4 regions of the Sphingomonas sp. P4_G3 genome follow, and region 3 is predicted to be linked to each of the others. Evidence: predicted binding sites of a transcription regulator. Region 3 holds the regulator's gene; each other region holds the start of a gene.
The links. The regulator LexA, encoded in region 3, represses DNA repair genes until DNA is damaged. The targets are predictions, from matches to a motif close to GTTCCNCNCTTGTTCT.
Positions count from the first base shown of each region.

Region 1 (3,773 bases), on a different contig from region 3:
GGAGATAGAGACGCTCATCGTCCATCTTCAGAACAACCCCTCGATCGCCCCTGCTGGCCCGATCCTGATTCCCTCCGCGGCAGGTATGCGCGGCAATCCCGGCATGGTCATGATCTCGCCGCAGATCGCGACGACGAACCCGGCGCCGGCGGCCAGGCGCACTTCGCGAACCGGGACGATATGGCCGACCGGCGCGCCCAGTTTCGCCGGGTCGGTGGAGAAGCTGTATTGGGTCTTCGCCATGCAGACGGGGAGGTGCCCGTATCCCGCATCCTCCCAGCGTTTCAGCTGCGCCAGCACGCTCGGCTCGGCCGTGGCGTGTTCGGCGCGGTAGATCCGCGTCGCCACCGTGTTGATCTTGTCGAACAGCGGCATAGCATCGTCGTAGAGCGGGGCGAATTGCGCCCCGCCACCATCCGCCAGCGCGGCGACATGGTGCGCCAGCGCTTCGGTGCCCGCGCTGCCGTCGGCCCAATGTGTGCACAGGATCGCTTCGCAGCCATTGGCGGCGGCGATCTCGCGAACGACGCGCATCTCGTCCTCGGTATCGCTGTCGAAGCGGTTGATCGCGACGACCACGGGAACACCGAATTGACGGACATTCTCGAGGTGCCGCGCGAGATTGACCCCGCCAAGCCTCACTGCCTCGGGATCGGGGGTGCCGAGATCTGCCTTGGCGACCCCGCCATTCATCTTGAGCGCGCGGATCGTCGCGACGACCACCGCTGCGGCGGGTTTGAGGTCGGCCTGGCGGCATTTGATGTCGAAGAACTTCTCGGCGCCCAGATCGGCACCGAAGCCGGCTTCGGTCACGACATAATCGGCCAAGCCAAGCGCGGTGTTGGTCGCGATCACCGAATTGCAGCCATGCGCTATATTGGCGAAGGGGCCGCCATGGATCAGCGCCGGATTGCCCTCCAGCGTCTGGACCAGATTGGGCTTGATCGCCTCGGCGAGCAGCACCGCCATGGCGCCATCGGCCTTCAGGTCGCGCGCGGTGACTGGCTGGCGATCGCGCGTATAGGCGACGACGATCCGGCCGAGCCGCACCTCCAGGTCCTCCAGGTCCTCGGCCAGACACAGGATCGCCATCACTTCGCTGGCGACGGTGATGTCGAACCCGCTTTCGCGCGGGAAACCGTTGGCGACGCCACCCAGCGATTGCGCGATGTCGCGCAACGCGCGGTCGTTCATGTCGAGCACCCGGCGCCAGACGATCCGGCGCACGTCGATATCGAGCGCGTTGCCCCAATGCACATGGTTGTCGATCATCGCCGCGAGCAGGTTGTGCGCGCTGGTGATGGCGTGGAAATCGCCGGTGAAATGAAGGTTGATGTCCTCCATCGGCACCACCTGGGCGTAACCACCGCCGGTCGCACCGCCCTTGGTCCCGAAGCATGGCCCCAGGCTCGGCTCGCGCAGCGCCAACATCGTCTTCTTGCCGATCTGGTTGAGCGCGTCGGCGAGCCCGACCGAGGCGGTCGACTTGCCTTCGCCGGCGGGGGTTGGACTGATCGCGGTGACCAGGATCAATTTGCCCAGGTCGCGGGGCACCGGGAGGTGCTCGCGGATCAGCTTGGCCTTGTATTTGCCATAGGGCTCGACCGCGTCGACCGGGATGCCTGCTTTGTCGGCGATCTGCTGGATGGGGTGAAGGGTCGCGGCCCGCGAAATCTCGATATCGGAGAGCATGGGGGCTTCTTAGCCGCCCCATGGGCTGCCCGTCACCCCGCGCGCGTAACGAAATCAATTCCCCTCCCGTTTACGGGAGGGGCTAGGGGAGGGACTGTTCGTCTAGGCCCGTCCATCGATCGACATGCCCTCCCCCGACCCCTCCCGCAAGCGGGAGGGGAGTTGGAACCGTAACGAAATTGGGGCTGTCCTGGCATCGTCGTTCGATCTATGTTCCGGTCATTGATCGGGTTTCGTGGGTGAATTGTGGTTGAAGTGTTGATCGTCGCGTTGGGAGCGCTTGTCGTCGGGCTAGTGATCGGCTGGCTGTTCGCCTCACGCCGCGGCGTGGCCGAACTGGCGGCCGCCAAGGTGCATGCCGATCAGCATGACATGACGCGCCAGCAGTTGCTGGCCGTGACGGCGGAGCGCGACACGACGATGCGCGCGCTCGACGCACACCAGGCGGCGTCACGTGAGCGTGAGCTGGCGTTCGAGGCGCGGCTGGTCGAAATCGTCGCTGCCAAAGAAGCGCTGGCGGCGCAATTCGCCGAGGTCGGGCAGCGGCTGTTCGACGACGCCCAGACCAAATTCCTTCAGCGCGCCGACGAGCGGTTCAAGGAATCGGAAGCGACCAGCGGCCAACATCTCCGCGCCTTGCTCCAGCCTGTCCACGAACGCCTGCAGCGCTACGAAGAAGGCGTGGCCAAGGTTGAGGCCGATCGCCGCGATGCGTTCGGTACGCTTCACGGCCAGATCGAAGCAATGCGCGTCGGGCAGGAATCGGTACGCTCGGAAGCGTCCAAGCTGGTCAATGCGCTGCGTAACGCGCCCAAGGCGCGCGGGCGCTGGGGCGAGCAGCAATTGCGCAACGTGCTCGAGACGTGCGGGTTGAGCGAGCATGCCGATTTCCAGGCGGAAGTCAGCGTCGACGATGGCGAGGGCGGGCGGCTCAGGCCCGACGTCATCATTCGCGTGCCGGGCGGCAACGCACTGGTGATCGACGCCAAGGTGTCGCTCAACGATTATCAGGACGCGTTCGGCGCGATCGATGACACTGAACGCGCCGCCGGGCTGGTGCGCCACGCGGCGTCGATGCGGGCGCACGTCCAGGCGCTCGGCGCCAAGGCCTATTGGACGCAATTCGACGACGCGCCCGATTACGTGATTATGTTCGTGCCGGGGGAGCATTTCCTGTCCGCGGCGCTCGAACAGGATCCGACCCTGTGGGACTTCGCCTTCGACCGTCGCGTGTTGTTGGCGACGCCGACCAATTTGATCGCGATCGCACGCACCGTCGCCGCGGTTTGGCGGCAGGAGAAATTGGCCGGGGAGGCGCGGCAGATCGCCGAGCTGGGTAAGGAACTCTATGCCCGCCTGTCGGTGATGGGCAGCCATGTCGCCCGGTTGGGACGCAATATCGGGCTCGCCAACGATGCCTATAATGCGTTCGTCGGCAGCCTCGAGACGCAAGTGCTGACCCAGGCCAAACGGTTCGAGGATTTCAATATCGATACCGGCGGGCGGGCAATCGAGTCGCTGCCGATGGTCGAGCAATCGCCGCGCCCGCTGGTGAAGCTTGCGTCGGTCGGTGAGATAGGGGATCGTTCGTCGGAGGGATGATCCTCGTGCCTGTTGGGGAGCGGGTCGATGACGAAAATGGTCGGATTGCTGATTGCCGCGATGCTGACGGCGGTACCAATGGCCGCCGCGGGGCAGGATAAAGACCGCGACTCCGCCGCCGAGGCGACAATCAGCCAGGCTTTCTCCGCGATCCAGGCCGGCGATCCGGCGCGAGCCTTGGCCACGGTCGAGCCGGTCGTCGCGTCATTCGACAAGGAATTTTCGGGCGAGAAGCGCCATATCTTCTGCTCGCAGACGGCCGAACAGGACGGCTATTATCTGACCACTGCCGATGGCGGGGCGGATAATGTTCGGCTCGTGACGGTGGTGTGGTGCGAGGCGTTATATGTCAAAGCGTTCGCGTTGGTCGATCTCGAGCGGCTCGACGATGCCCAATCGGCGTTCGAGAGATTGGTGACTTTTGCTCCGAAACACGCTCGGTATCTCAATGAGTTAGGCTATGTTCTTCTGAAGAAGAA
Region 1 covers NZ_JBFUJZ010000004.1:188,107-191,879, forward strand. The annotation lists gene AC1DQQ_RS12710 (hypothetical protein) at 1-25, opposite strand, end outside; gene AC1DQQ_RS12715 (formate--tetrahydrofolate ligase) at 28-1,692, opposite strand; gene AC1DQQ_RS12720 (DNA recombination protein RmuC) at 1,939-3,294, shown strand; gene AC1DQQ_RS12725 (tetratricopeptide repeat protein) at 3,322-3,773, shown strand, end outside.
Region 1: the regulator LexA is predicted to act here: its motif matches at 1,894-1,909, upstream of AC1DQQ_RS12720 (DNA recombination protein RmuC).

Region 2 (3,773 bases), on a different contig from region 3:
GAGTTTCCCATCGATCCGTCGGGCGTCGACGTCCAAATCGAATTGCTCGAAGGCCAGATGTTCCCGGCGACCGTCCGCTGGGCCAAGGACGGCCGTGCGGGCCTGGAATTCGCGCAGAATTTCAACCTCGAGCGGCTCAACGCGCCGGTCCCGACGCGCAAGGTCCGCAAGGCGAGCTGAGGGACGCACGCCATCGGACCCAGGCGCTACAGCCAGGGCCGCTCGTCGGGCCAGTGCATCGGATAATGGTTCACATAGTGCGCCAGGCGCGGCCGGTCGCTGCGATTGGCGCTGGCACCGTGAGGGATTTCGTGGCGCCAGATGACGAGATCGCCCGCCCCGGCCGGCACCGTCACTGCTTCGGACGACAGGTCGATGGTCCGCGGATCCGCCCCGTTCAGGCTCGCGATCCAGCCATCGGCCAGGCGATGGTGGAAGCCCGGCACGACCTGCAATGCGCCCTGATCGGCGGCGGTGTCGGTCAGATAGAGGATCGCCTGGGTCTCGAGCGCGATCGGCGCGGTCAGATTGCCATCCCAGTGCAGATGCGGCCCGGGAAAGGTGTAGCCGGGCCGGATCGGCGGGTTAAAACTCAAGCGGTCGGTCGACACGATGAGGTCGGCATGGCCGTAAAGCTCGGCGAACCCCTTCGCCATGCGCATCGAGCGGCGCGGCACGTCCATCGTCGGATGCTGGAAATGCTGGATCATGATGCCGTTGGTGCGCGGTCCGTACCAGGTCGCGGGATCGGCCGGATCGGCATCGAGGATCGACCAGAGATGATCGGCGATCGCAGCCGCCTGATCGCGGGTAATCGCCTGGCGCAGCACGACGACGCCGTCGCGATCCCATCGCGCCAGATCACCGGCGTCGAACACCGGCGCCATCGCCATCACCGCCGCCTGGCGGGCGCGTTCGTCGGCGGGCGGCTCGTCGCCGTCATACCAGGCGGTGAAGCGCGCCAGCCGCGCCGCGTCGGGCGCTCCCGCGGTCGCCTCTATCCAAGCGACGAATGCCGGCCAGTCGGGCTGGGACTGTCCCAACATCGACATCGTCTGTTCGAGCCCGAGACCGAGTATGTCGAGCAGCGTCCGGATCGGGACGGGACGTGGCTCGGCCGGCGAATCGTGGCGCGTCATCCGCGCCCATAAAGCCAGGAGTCCGCGAATCTGATCAAATGAAGCGATCGGATCAGTCATGACTCGACCCGACCACAACCGGTTGATACGGTCCAGCTATCGACCACAATATTTTTGTGTGTTCCGTGTTCGTTCCCTTGCCTTCGCGGAAGCCCGCGGAAACCCGCGCGTCGCGGCGAATGGACCGGATCGGACCTTCCGTGAGTCGAGTCAAAATAGCGACGAATGGAGTCACTAATTCGTCATTTACGGTATTGCGTCCGACGCCGGATAGGCACAATCTGTTGTAGTTCGGTTCGGGGGCGACCCAAGCACTGGTGGAAATCCAGTCGCGATCTTATATCGCGGCAGGGCCCTGCTCGTGCTTTTTAAACAGGCTGTGGACTATTTTTGTTCTCGCCTGTGGAGCCCAAATGGTAAGGTGGGGGTTCGTTCCCCCGAGTCGATTTGTGCGAGCGGAAAAGCAGGGGCGAGAGATGGATTTCAGAGACACCGAAGGAACGGGCGAAAATATGGCGACCGATGCGATCGAGGCAGCAGCGGCTACGGTGCAGGCGAATGCGGCACCCCGGACGAAGAAGCGCGATTCGAAGTCTATCGCCAAGCCATATCCAGTCGAGGTCGATCATTCGCGCGACGATCTCCTGACCGATTTCGGCAAGGACACGCTCAACGACCGCTATCTGCTGCCGGGCGAATCGTACCAGGACCTGTTCGTCCGCGTGGCGTCGGCTTATGCCGATGACGGCGCGCACGCGCAGCGCCTGTACGACTATATCTCGCGTCTGTGGTTCATGCCGGCGACACCCGTGCTGTCGAACGGCGGCACCGGACGCGGCCTGCCGATCTCGTGTTTCCTCAATTCGGTGCCCGACAGCCTCAACGGCATCGTCGATACCTGGAACGAGAATGTCTGGCTCGCCTCGCGCGGCGGCGGCATCGGCACTTATTGGGGCAATGTCCGCGGCATCGGCGAGCCGGTCGGCCTCAACGGCAAGACCAGCGGCATCATCCCGTTCGTTCGCGTGATGGACTCGCTCACGCTCGCGATCAGCCAGGGCTCGCTGCGCCGCGGTTCGGCCGCCTGCTATCTCGACATCTCGCACCCGGAGATCGAGGAGTTCCTCGAGATCCGCAAACCCTCGGGCGACTTCAACCGCAAGGCGCTCAACCTGCACCATGGCGTGCTGATCCCCGACGCTTTCATGGAAGCGGTGCGCGACGGCTCCGAATGGTCGCTCAAGTCGCCCAAGGACGGCTCGGAACGCGGCAAGGTCGATGCCCGCGCTTTGTTCCAGAAGCTGGTCGAGACCCGTCTGGCGACCGGCGAGCCGTACATCATCTTCGCCGATCACGTGAACTCGACGATGCCCAAGCATCATCGCGATCTCGGCCTCAAGGTCTCGACCTCGAACCTGTGCTCGGAAATCACCCTGCCGACCGGCAAGGATCACCTCGGCAAGGATCGCACCGCGGTTTGCTGCCTCAGCTCGCTCAACCTCGAGACCTGGGACCAGTGGAACAAGGACGTGCATTTCATCGAGGACATCATGCGGTTCCTCGACAATGTGCTGCAGGATTTCATCGACCGCGCCGAGCCCGGCATGGAGCGCGCCGCCTATTCGGCGATGCGTGAACGGTCGGTCGGCTTGGGCGTGATGGGGTTCCACTCGTTCCTCCAGGCGCGCGGCCTGCCGTTCGAAGGCGCGATGGCCAAGTCGTGGAACATGAAGATGTTCAAGCAGATCCGCGCGCAGGTCGACGCCGCGTCGATGGCGCTGGCGGTCGAGCGCGGCCCCTGCCCCGACGCCGCCGACATGGGCGTGATGGAGCGGTTCAGCTGCAAGATGGCGATCGCGCCGACCGCTTCCATCTCGATCATCTGCGGCGGCACCAGTGCGTGCATCGAGCCGATCCCGGCCAATATCTACACCCACAAGACGCTGTCGGGATCGTTCTCGGTCAAGAACCCGTATCTCGAGAAGATCTTCATCGAGAAATCGAAGAACAGCGACGCGGTGTGGAACACGATCCTCGAGCGCGGCGGCTCGGTCCAGCATCTCGACTTCCTCAGCCAGGAGGAAAAGGACTGCTACAAGACCAGCTTCGAGATCGACCAGCGCTGGCTGATTGAGCTCCAGGCCGATCGCACGCCCTATATCGACCAGTCGACCAGCCTCAATCTGTTCATCCCGGCCGATGTCGAGAAGTGGGACTTGTTGATGCTCCACTTCCGCGCGTGGGAACTGGGCGTGAAGTCGCTTTACTATCTCCGCTCGAAATCGGTGCAGCGCGCCGGGTTCGCCGGCGGGGTCGAAGCCGACAACACGATCGAGGCGCCCAAGTTCGAGCTGGGCGAAACGACGGACTATGACGAATGCCTGGCGTGCCAGTGAGGTGGCAGAGCTAGGCGGCCACCAATCTCCCTCTCCCCTCGTGGGAGAGGGAGGGAGCGGCGCGCAGCGTCGCGGAAGGGTGAGGGGGAATGCGGACGGCCTGACCAAGCGCCAACTGCTGCCCGCCTCGACCACCGCCAGATCGCGTGACCTCCGCAAGAACGCCGGCGATCCCGAGCTCGTCATGCGGCGGGCATTGCGCGAGGCTTTTCCTGAGGCGAAATTCCGCCATCAGGTG
Region 2 covers NZ_JBFUJZ010000001.1:676,166-679,938, reverse strand. The annotation lists gene AC1DQQ_RS03245 (putative bifunctional diguanylate cyclase/phosphodiesterase) at 1-180, shown strand, start outside; gene AC1DQQ_RS03240 (phytanoyl-CoA dioxygenase family protein) at 207-1,199, opposite strand; gene AC1DQQ_RS03235 (ribonucleoside-diphosphate reductase subunit alpha) at 1,616-3,535, shown strand; gene AC1DQQ_RS03230 (endonuclease domain-containing protein) at 3,615-3,773, shown strand, end outside.
Region 2: the regulator LexA is predicted to act here: its motif matches at 1,521-1,536, upstream of AC1DQQ_RS03235 (ribonucleoside-diphosphate reductase subunit alpha).

Region 3 (3,773 bases):
CCTGGCACGGCCGGCGATCGTCATGCTGACCGGGCGGGTCGAGGGTATCGAGCCGCTGCCGGCCCGCGACCTTGTCCGGGTGAGCTTGACGCCGATCGCTGCGCAGGCGGTCGCCAGCCCGAAACGCCCGAACTGCAGCAGGGAAGGCGGCGCGCCTTATGGTGGCGGAGGGCGGCGATGCCACGATCGGCCGAGGCCGCCGCTCGTGCTGCCGCCGCACGTGCGAGTGAATATCGCGAATACGGACGTGCCTGCCGGCCTTGGACCTGGCGCGATCATCAAGCTGCAGACCCGGCTGATGCCGCCCAACGAAGCGACGGTGCCCGGCGCTTACGATTTTCGGCAAGTGGCGTGGTTCGCGGGTCTTGGCGCGACGGGCAAGGGAAACGCGCCGGTCAAGGTGCTCGCGCCGGGCAAGGAGTCGAACGGCCTGCGCGCGGCACTGGCGGCGCATATCCAGAGCAAGGCCGAAGGTAGCGCGGGCGGGATCGCCGCCGCGCTGGCCGCGGGCGACGAGGGCGCGATCTCGCTGGACGATGCCGACGCGATGCGGCGGTCGGGGCTCGCGCATCTCCTGTCAGTGAGTGGTCTGCATATTACCGCAGTGGTCGTCGCGACGATCTGGGCGGTCACGCGACTGCTCGCCTTATGGCCATGGCTGGCGCTGCGGGTGCGGATCCCGGTGGTCGCTGCGGGGGCCGGTGCGGTCGCGGCGATTGGATACACTCTGCTTACGGGCAGCCAGGTTCCGACCGCGCGATCGTGCATCGCCGCGTTGCTGGTGTTGGCGGCGCTTGCCATGGGCCGCGAGGCGATCACCTTGCGGCTGGTCGCGGCCGGCGCCTTCATCGTCCTGCTACTCTGGCCCGAGGCGCTGGCGGGGCCGAGCTTCCAGCTCAGCTTCGCCGCGGTCGGATCGCTGATCGCGTTCCACGAGCAACCGCGCGTCAAGCAATTATTCGAGAAACGCGACGAGGCCTGGTGGCGCCGTATCGCGCGCGAAATCGGATCGTTGCTGCTGACCGGCCTGGTGATCGAAGCCGCGCTGGCGCCGATCGCGCTGTACCATTTCCACAAAGAGGGCATGTATGGCGTCGTCGCCAATATCGTCGCGATCCCGCTGACCACCTTCGTCATCATGCCGGCCGAGGCGCTGGCGCTGGCGGGCGATGCGATCGGCCTGGGCGCACCTTTCTGGTGGGTGACCACGCACGCGCTCAACCTCTTGCTGTGGATCGCGCGTACCGCGGCCAAGGCACCGGGATCGGTGGCGATGCTGCCCGGCATGCCGGCCGGCGCGTTCGGGCTGATGATCCTGGGGTTGCTATGGTTGATGCTGTGGCGCTCGCGGATCCGTCTTGCCGGTCTTGCGCCGGTGGCGATGGGCGCGGTCTGGGCGCTGGCGATCCCGGCCCCCGATCTGCTGATCTCGGGCGACGGCCAGCATCTCGCGGTGCGCACGCCCAATGGCGGCGTCGCGATCCTGCGCGACAAGGCAGGGGATTATACGCGCGACACGATGACTCAGAATGCCGGGGTGGATGGGGAGGCGATGCTGCTGTCCGATCAGCCCTTCGCTCAATGCACGCCGGACGCCTGCCTCGCTCTGGTGCAATCCGGAGGACGGATATTCCGCGTGCTGGCGACACGCAGCCTGTACCAATTGCCGTCCGACCAGTTGATCGCCGCGTGCCGCGCGGCGGACATCGTCGTCAGCGACCGGCGGTTGCCCTCAGCGTGCCGGCCGATTTGGCTCAAGCTCGATGCGCCGTTCCTGCGCCGCACTGGCGGAATGGCGATCAGCCTGGCCAGCGGACGGATCGTCACCGTCCGCCAGCCTGGTGATCGTCACCCTTGGGTTATGTCGGGTTCGCGTTCTAATCGTAACGGCGCAACAGGCCGGCGAGGCGGCCCTGGATCCGCACCTGCTGAGGAGCGTAACGCTGCGGATCGTAAGCGCGATTGGCCGGATCGAGCCGCACCATAGCACCTTCGCGGCGGAAATATTTGAGTGTCGCTTCGCTTTCCTCGATCAACGCGACCACGATCTCTCCATCGCGCGCCACGTCGGTTCGGCGGATCAGCGCATAATCGCCATCGAGGATGCCGGCTTCGACCATCGAGTCACCGGCGACTTCCAAGGCATAATGTTCGCCGCTGCCGAGCAAGGCAGCGGGAACGGGAAGCATCGACGATCCTTCGAACGCCTCGATCGGCACGCCGGCCGCGATCCGGCCGTGCAGCGGGATCTCGATCACGTCGTTGGCGGGTTCGGGGGCGGGGCGGAAATTGTTAGGCTTGGGCTGCGCGGGTACGGCACGCTTGCTGTCGGCACGCTCAGGCATCTTGAGCACTTCGAGGGCGCGTGCCCGATTGGGCAGTCGGCGCAGGAACTGCCGCTCCTCGAGCGCCGAGATCAGGCGATGCACGCCCGATTTCGACTTGAGGTCGAGCGCCTCCTTCATCTCCTCGAACGACGGCGACACGCCGGTTTCGTTCAAGCGATCGTTGATGAAGCAGATCAGCTCATGCTGCTTCTTGGTGAGCATCGACGTTCCTCCGTCCAGAACAGACGTGGAACTTTTACGGAACGTTGCGGATCAAGTCAAGCGAGCGGCAGGATGTCCACGGTATCGCCGATGTCGGCGTGCGGCGCGTGTGGCGGGCGGACGATCAGACACGACGCGCGCGCGAGTGTTGCGAGCATCGAACTGTCCTGCATGGCGGCGGCGGAGACGCGGCCGCCGACTAACGTTCCGCGCAGATAATCCTGGCGGTGGTCGTTGGCGGGAAGCGGGTCGGCGAGTCCCGCGCGGAGCATGCGCGGCAACGGATCGGCCGCGCCGGCCATCGCGGCGATCAACGGACGCAGGAATAGGGTGGCGGTGACGAACGCCGAAACCGGGTTACCCGGCAGGCCCAGCATTATCGCCTCGCCCAGGCGTCCCGCGAGCATCGGCTTGCCCGGCCGGATCGCGATGCGCCAGAAATCCACCTCTCCGCCCGCCGCTTCGAGCGCTGGGCGTACCAGATCGTGATCGCCGACCGATGCCCCGCCGGTCGTGACGATGATGTCGGCCTGCGCCTCGGAGAACGCCGCGACCAGCGCGTCGAGCTGGTCGGGGACGATCCCCGCCACCGTCACATCGACCGGCAGATCGGCGAGCATTGCCGCCAGCATCGCGCTGTTACCCTCGGGGAGCGCCAGCGGATCGTCGCTGGCCGCGCCGGGCGCGATCAGCTCGTCCCCCGTTGCCAGGATGGCGATACGCAGGCGGCGATTGACGCTGAGCGCACCATGCCCGCCGGTCGCCGCGAGCGCGATGGCGGCGGGTGTCAGGCGCGTACCGGCGCCGATCAGCACCGCGCCCCGCTCGAAATCGAGACCCTTGCGCCGCACGCTCATGCCGCGGCGCGGTGGTCCCTCGCCGGCGAGGAGCAGCGTGTCGCCGGCGCGCTCGGCCTCTTCCTGGACAAGCACGCTGTCGGCGCCCGCGGGCATCGCCGCGCCCGTGAATATCCGCACCGCCTCGCCGCGCTCCGTCGCACCGCCAAAGGCGCGCCCCGCCGCGCTTTCGCCGATCACGCGCCAGGGGCCGGGCAAGTCGTCGAACCGGATCGCATAACCATCCATCGACGACAAATCGGCGCCGGGCTGTGCACGCAGCGCGATGACGGGCTCGGCGGTCCAGCGCCCGGCTGCCGAGGTCAGTGGCAGACGCTCGGTCGCGACGCGTGGTGCCATCGCGAACAGGCGCGCCTGGGCATCGGCG
Region 3 covers NZ_JBFUJZ010000002.1:317,569-321,341, forward strand. The annotation lists gene AC1DQQ_RS07055 (ComEC/Rec2 family competence protein) at 1-1,987, shown strand, start outside; gene lexA (transcriptional repressor LexA) at 1,878-2,549, opposite strand; gene AC1DQQ_RS07065 (molybdopterin molybdotransferase MoeA) at 2,606-3,773, opposite strand, start outside.

Region 4 (3,773 bases), on a different contig from region 3:
ATCGAGTCGGTGTGCGCGAGCACTTCGGGCAGCGTGCCCTTGGCGACGATCTCGCCGCCATGCATGCCGGCGCCCGGCCCCATGTCGACGATATAATCGGCCGAGCGGATCGCATCCTCGTCATGCTCGACCACCAGCACCGTGTTGCCGAGGTCGCGCAGGCGCCGGAGCGTCGCGAGCAACATGTCGTTGTCGCGCTGGTGCAGCCCGATCGACGGCTCGTCGAGCACGTAGAGCACGCCCGACAGCCCGCTGCCGATCTGGCTGGCGAGGCGGATGCGCTGGCTCTCGCCGCCCGACAAGGTGCCGCTGGTGCGGTCGAGATTGAGGTAGTCGAGCCCGACATTGTTGAGGAAGCCGAGCCGCTCGACGATCTCCTTGAGGATGCGCTCGGCGATTTCCTTCTGCTGGCCGTTGAGGTGGCGCGGCAGGTCCTGGAACCAGGCGAGCGCGTCGACCACCGACAGATGCGTCGCGTAGCTGATGTCCTGCATCGCGATCTTGACCGCCAGCGCCTCGGGCTTGAGGCGGGCGCCGTGGCACGTCTCGCACGGTTGCGAGGATTGGTATTTGCTCAGCTCCTCGCGCATCCAAGCGCTCTCGGTCTGGAGCATGCGGCGGTTGAGGTTGCCGATCACGCCCTCGAACGGCTTGCGCACGTCGTACGATTTCTTGCCGTCGACGAAGGTCAAGGTCACCGGCTTGCCCGCGGTGCCGTAGAGGATGACCAGCCGGACCTCGCCGGGCAGGTCCTTCCACGGCGTCTCCAGGCTGAACCCGAATTCGCGCGCCAGGCTGCCCAGCACCTGCATGTAATAGGGGCTGGGCGGATTGGACTTGGCCCAGGGCACCACCGCGCCCTTCTTCAGGCTGAGGTCGTGATTGGGGACGACCAGATCCTCGTCGAAGATCAGCTTCTCGCCGAGGCCATCGCACGCCGGGCAGGCGCCCTGCGGGGCGTTGAACGAGAACAGGCGGGGTTCGATCTCGGCGATGGTGAAGCCGGACACCGGGCAGGCGAATTTCTCGCTGAACACGATGCGGTTGTCGGGGACACCCGCGCCCTTCATCGCGCCGCCATCCGTCGCCCCGGCGGAGGAGTGACGGGTCGGATCGTCCCCCGGACGATCCTTGGGCATGCGGGGCATGCCCAACCCGTCACTGGCCGCTGGCCGTATCGCGCCTTCGCCGGCGGCCCCGGCCTGCGCCGGGGCGACGAAAGTGGCTGACACTTCCTTCACGCGATTCGACGTAGCGGCCGCGTTGATCTCCGCGACAGTCGTATCCACCAAATCCACATAAGCCAGCCCCTCGGCCAGCTTCAGCGCGGTCTCGAAACTGTCGGCCAGCCGCGTCGCCATGTCGGGCCCGACCACCAGCCGGTCGACCACCACCTCGATGTCGTGCTTGTACTTCTTGTCGAGCGCCGGCGCCTCGTCGATCTCGTACAATTCGCCGTCGATGCGGACGCGGGTGAAGCCCGCTTTCTGCCATTCGGCGAGTTCCTTGCGATACTCGCCCTTGCGCCCGCGCACGACCGGCGCGAGCAAATAGAGCCGCGTGCCCTCGGGCAGCGCCATCACGCGGTCGACCATCTGGCTGACCGTCTGCGCCGCGATCGGCAGGCCGGTGGCGGGCGAATAAGGCACGCCGACGCGCGCCCATAACAGGCGCATATAATCGTAGATCTCGGTCACCGTCGCGACGGTCGAGCGCGGATTGCGGCTGGTGGTCTTCTGCTCGATCGAGATCGCCGGGCTGAGCCCTTCGATATGATCGACATCGGGCTTCTGCATCAGCTCGAGGAACTGGCGTGCATAAGCCGACAGGCTCTCGACATAGCGCCGCTGCCCCTCGGCATAGATGGTGTCGAAGGCGAGCGAGGATTTGCCCGAGCCTGACAGCCCGGTGATCACCGTCAGCGTGTCGCGCGGGATGTCGATATCGACGCCCTTGAGATTGTGCTCGCGCGCGCCGCGCACCTGAATGTGAGTCAGCATGTAGGCATTTGTTCCAGATTTGTTCGCTTGGGACAAGGGGGCGCGCCGCGTTCCTCATCCGAGCGATAGACATAGGAACATGCAACGCTGCTTGCCACCCCGGGGGTCCGCAGGCGCGCCGGCAAAGTGTCACGGCAATGACGCAAATCAGTGTAAATCCGGCAAAAGAGCGGATTTACTTCCGTTCGACGCCAACTAGATTGGCGATGTTGGATGGGGCTTTGGGGGGACTGCAATATGGTCAGTGAAACATTCGTCGGAACCGTGGTAACCGAAAATCGCGGTGACGCCGACTGGATGAAGGTTCACCTGACCGCCGGGACGATCTACAATTACTACATTCCGGTGAACAACGCCTATTTCTCGGCGGTGCTGTACGACGCCGATTCGAATCCAATCAATGTCGTCCGCCCCTTTGCCAATGCGGGTTATTTCTCGGTTCCCGTCACTGGCGACTATTTCTTCTCGGTGGAGGCTGAAGGCAATTCGGCGCTGATCACAACCGTGACGATCAATTCGGTCGACGATCCGCTTCCCGGCGCGACCTTCACCTCCGCGACGATTGCGATCGGGCAGACGCTGACGATCGACAACAACAATACACCCCAATACAATCAGGACTGGTTCGGCATCGACCTCGTCGCAGGGCAGAGTTATTCGCTCACGGTCGCCAACCAGAGCGCCAACACCTTCTTTCTCGACGCGAGCGGCAAGGTCGTCGGCGACGGCCAGCATTTCACTGCGCCGACCACCGGTCATTATTTCGCGGCGATCGTGCCTTTTGGGAGCGGTGGATCATATGACCTGACGCTCAACGCGGTGGCGGACGACCATCCCGATCTGATCGCCTATGCCGGCAATGTTGCAGTCGGAACGAACGCCACGGGCACGTCGGAGACGACGCTCGACCTGGATTATTACGCGATCACCCTGGCCGCCAATACCAGCTACCGTTTCACCGTGACACCCGGCGCCGCCATCCGCATGTTCGATGCGGCTGGCCATGTCATCACCGATCCGAGCTCGGGAGTGGCAGAGAATACCTCACCCACCGTGTTCACCTCGACCACCGCCGGGACCTATTATGTCGGGGTCTATGCCAACGGCACGGTGACCTCGCCAGTCAATTACACACTGACCGCTGCTACCCAGCCCGGCGACCTGCCCAACAACATGTCGACCAATGCACAGGTCACGGTTGGCGCCGCCGCGACCGGCAGCTTATGGCAGGCGCGCGGCGATAGCGACTGGTTCAAGATCGACTTGGTCCAGGGGCAGTCGTACGACATCGTGCTGGCCACCTCTCTGAGCACTTATAATCCCGAGGCGCGCTTCGGTCTGTACGATCCGAGCGGTCGCCAGGTGGTGCTAAACTATTCCGGATTTCAGGGCAGTGAGCTGACCCATACCGCTGAAGTGACCGGCACTTACTATATCAGCGCGTCGACCGGCATCGTGCAGAGCTATACGATCGCCGCGACTAGCTATATCGACGATTATGCTGACACCGCCTCGACCACCGGCCATTTCGCGGTCAACGGTAGCGTCACCGGAGTGTCCGAAACGCTCAACGATCAGGATTGGTTCGCGGTCGATCTGGTCGCCAACCATACTTACACGCTGGGCGATTCGGCGTCGGGGCTGGTCGACGCGACCGGCAAGTCGATGCTGTCCAGCGGTGTGGGCGACCTGACCTTCACGCCGACGGTCACGGGCACCTACTACGTCATTGCATCCGGAGCTGGGGCGGGCTCGAACTATACCGCGTCGATC
Region 4 covers NZ_JBFUJZ010000016.1:2,898-6,670, reverse strand. The annotation lists gene uvrA (excinuclease ABC subunit UvrA) at 1-2,000, opposite strand, end outside; partial or broken gene AC1DQQ_RS21840 (beta strand repeat-containing protein) at 2,238-3,773, shown strand, end outside.
Region 4: the regulator LexA is predicted to act here: its motif matches at 2,011-2,026, upstream of uvrA (excinuclease ABC subunit UvrA).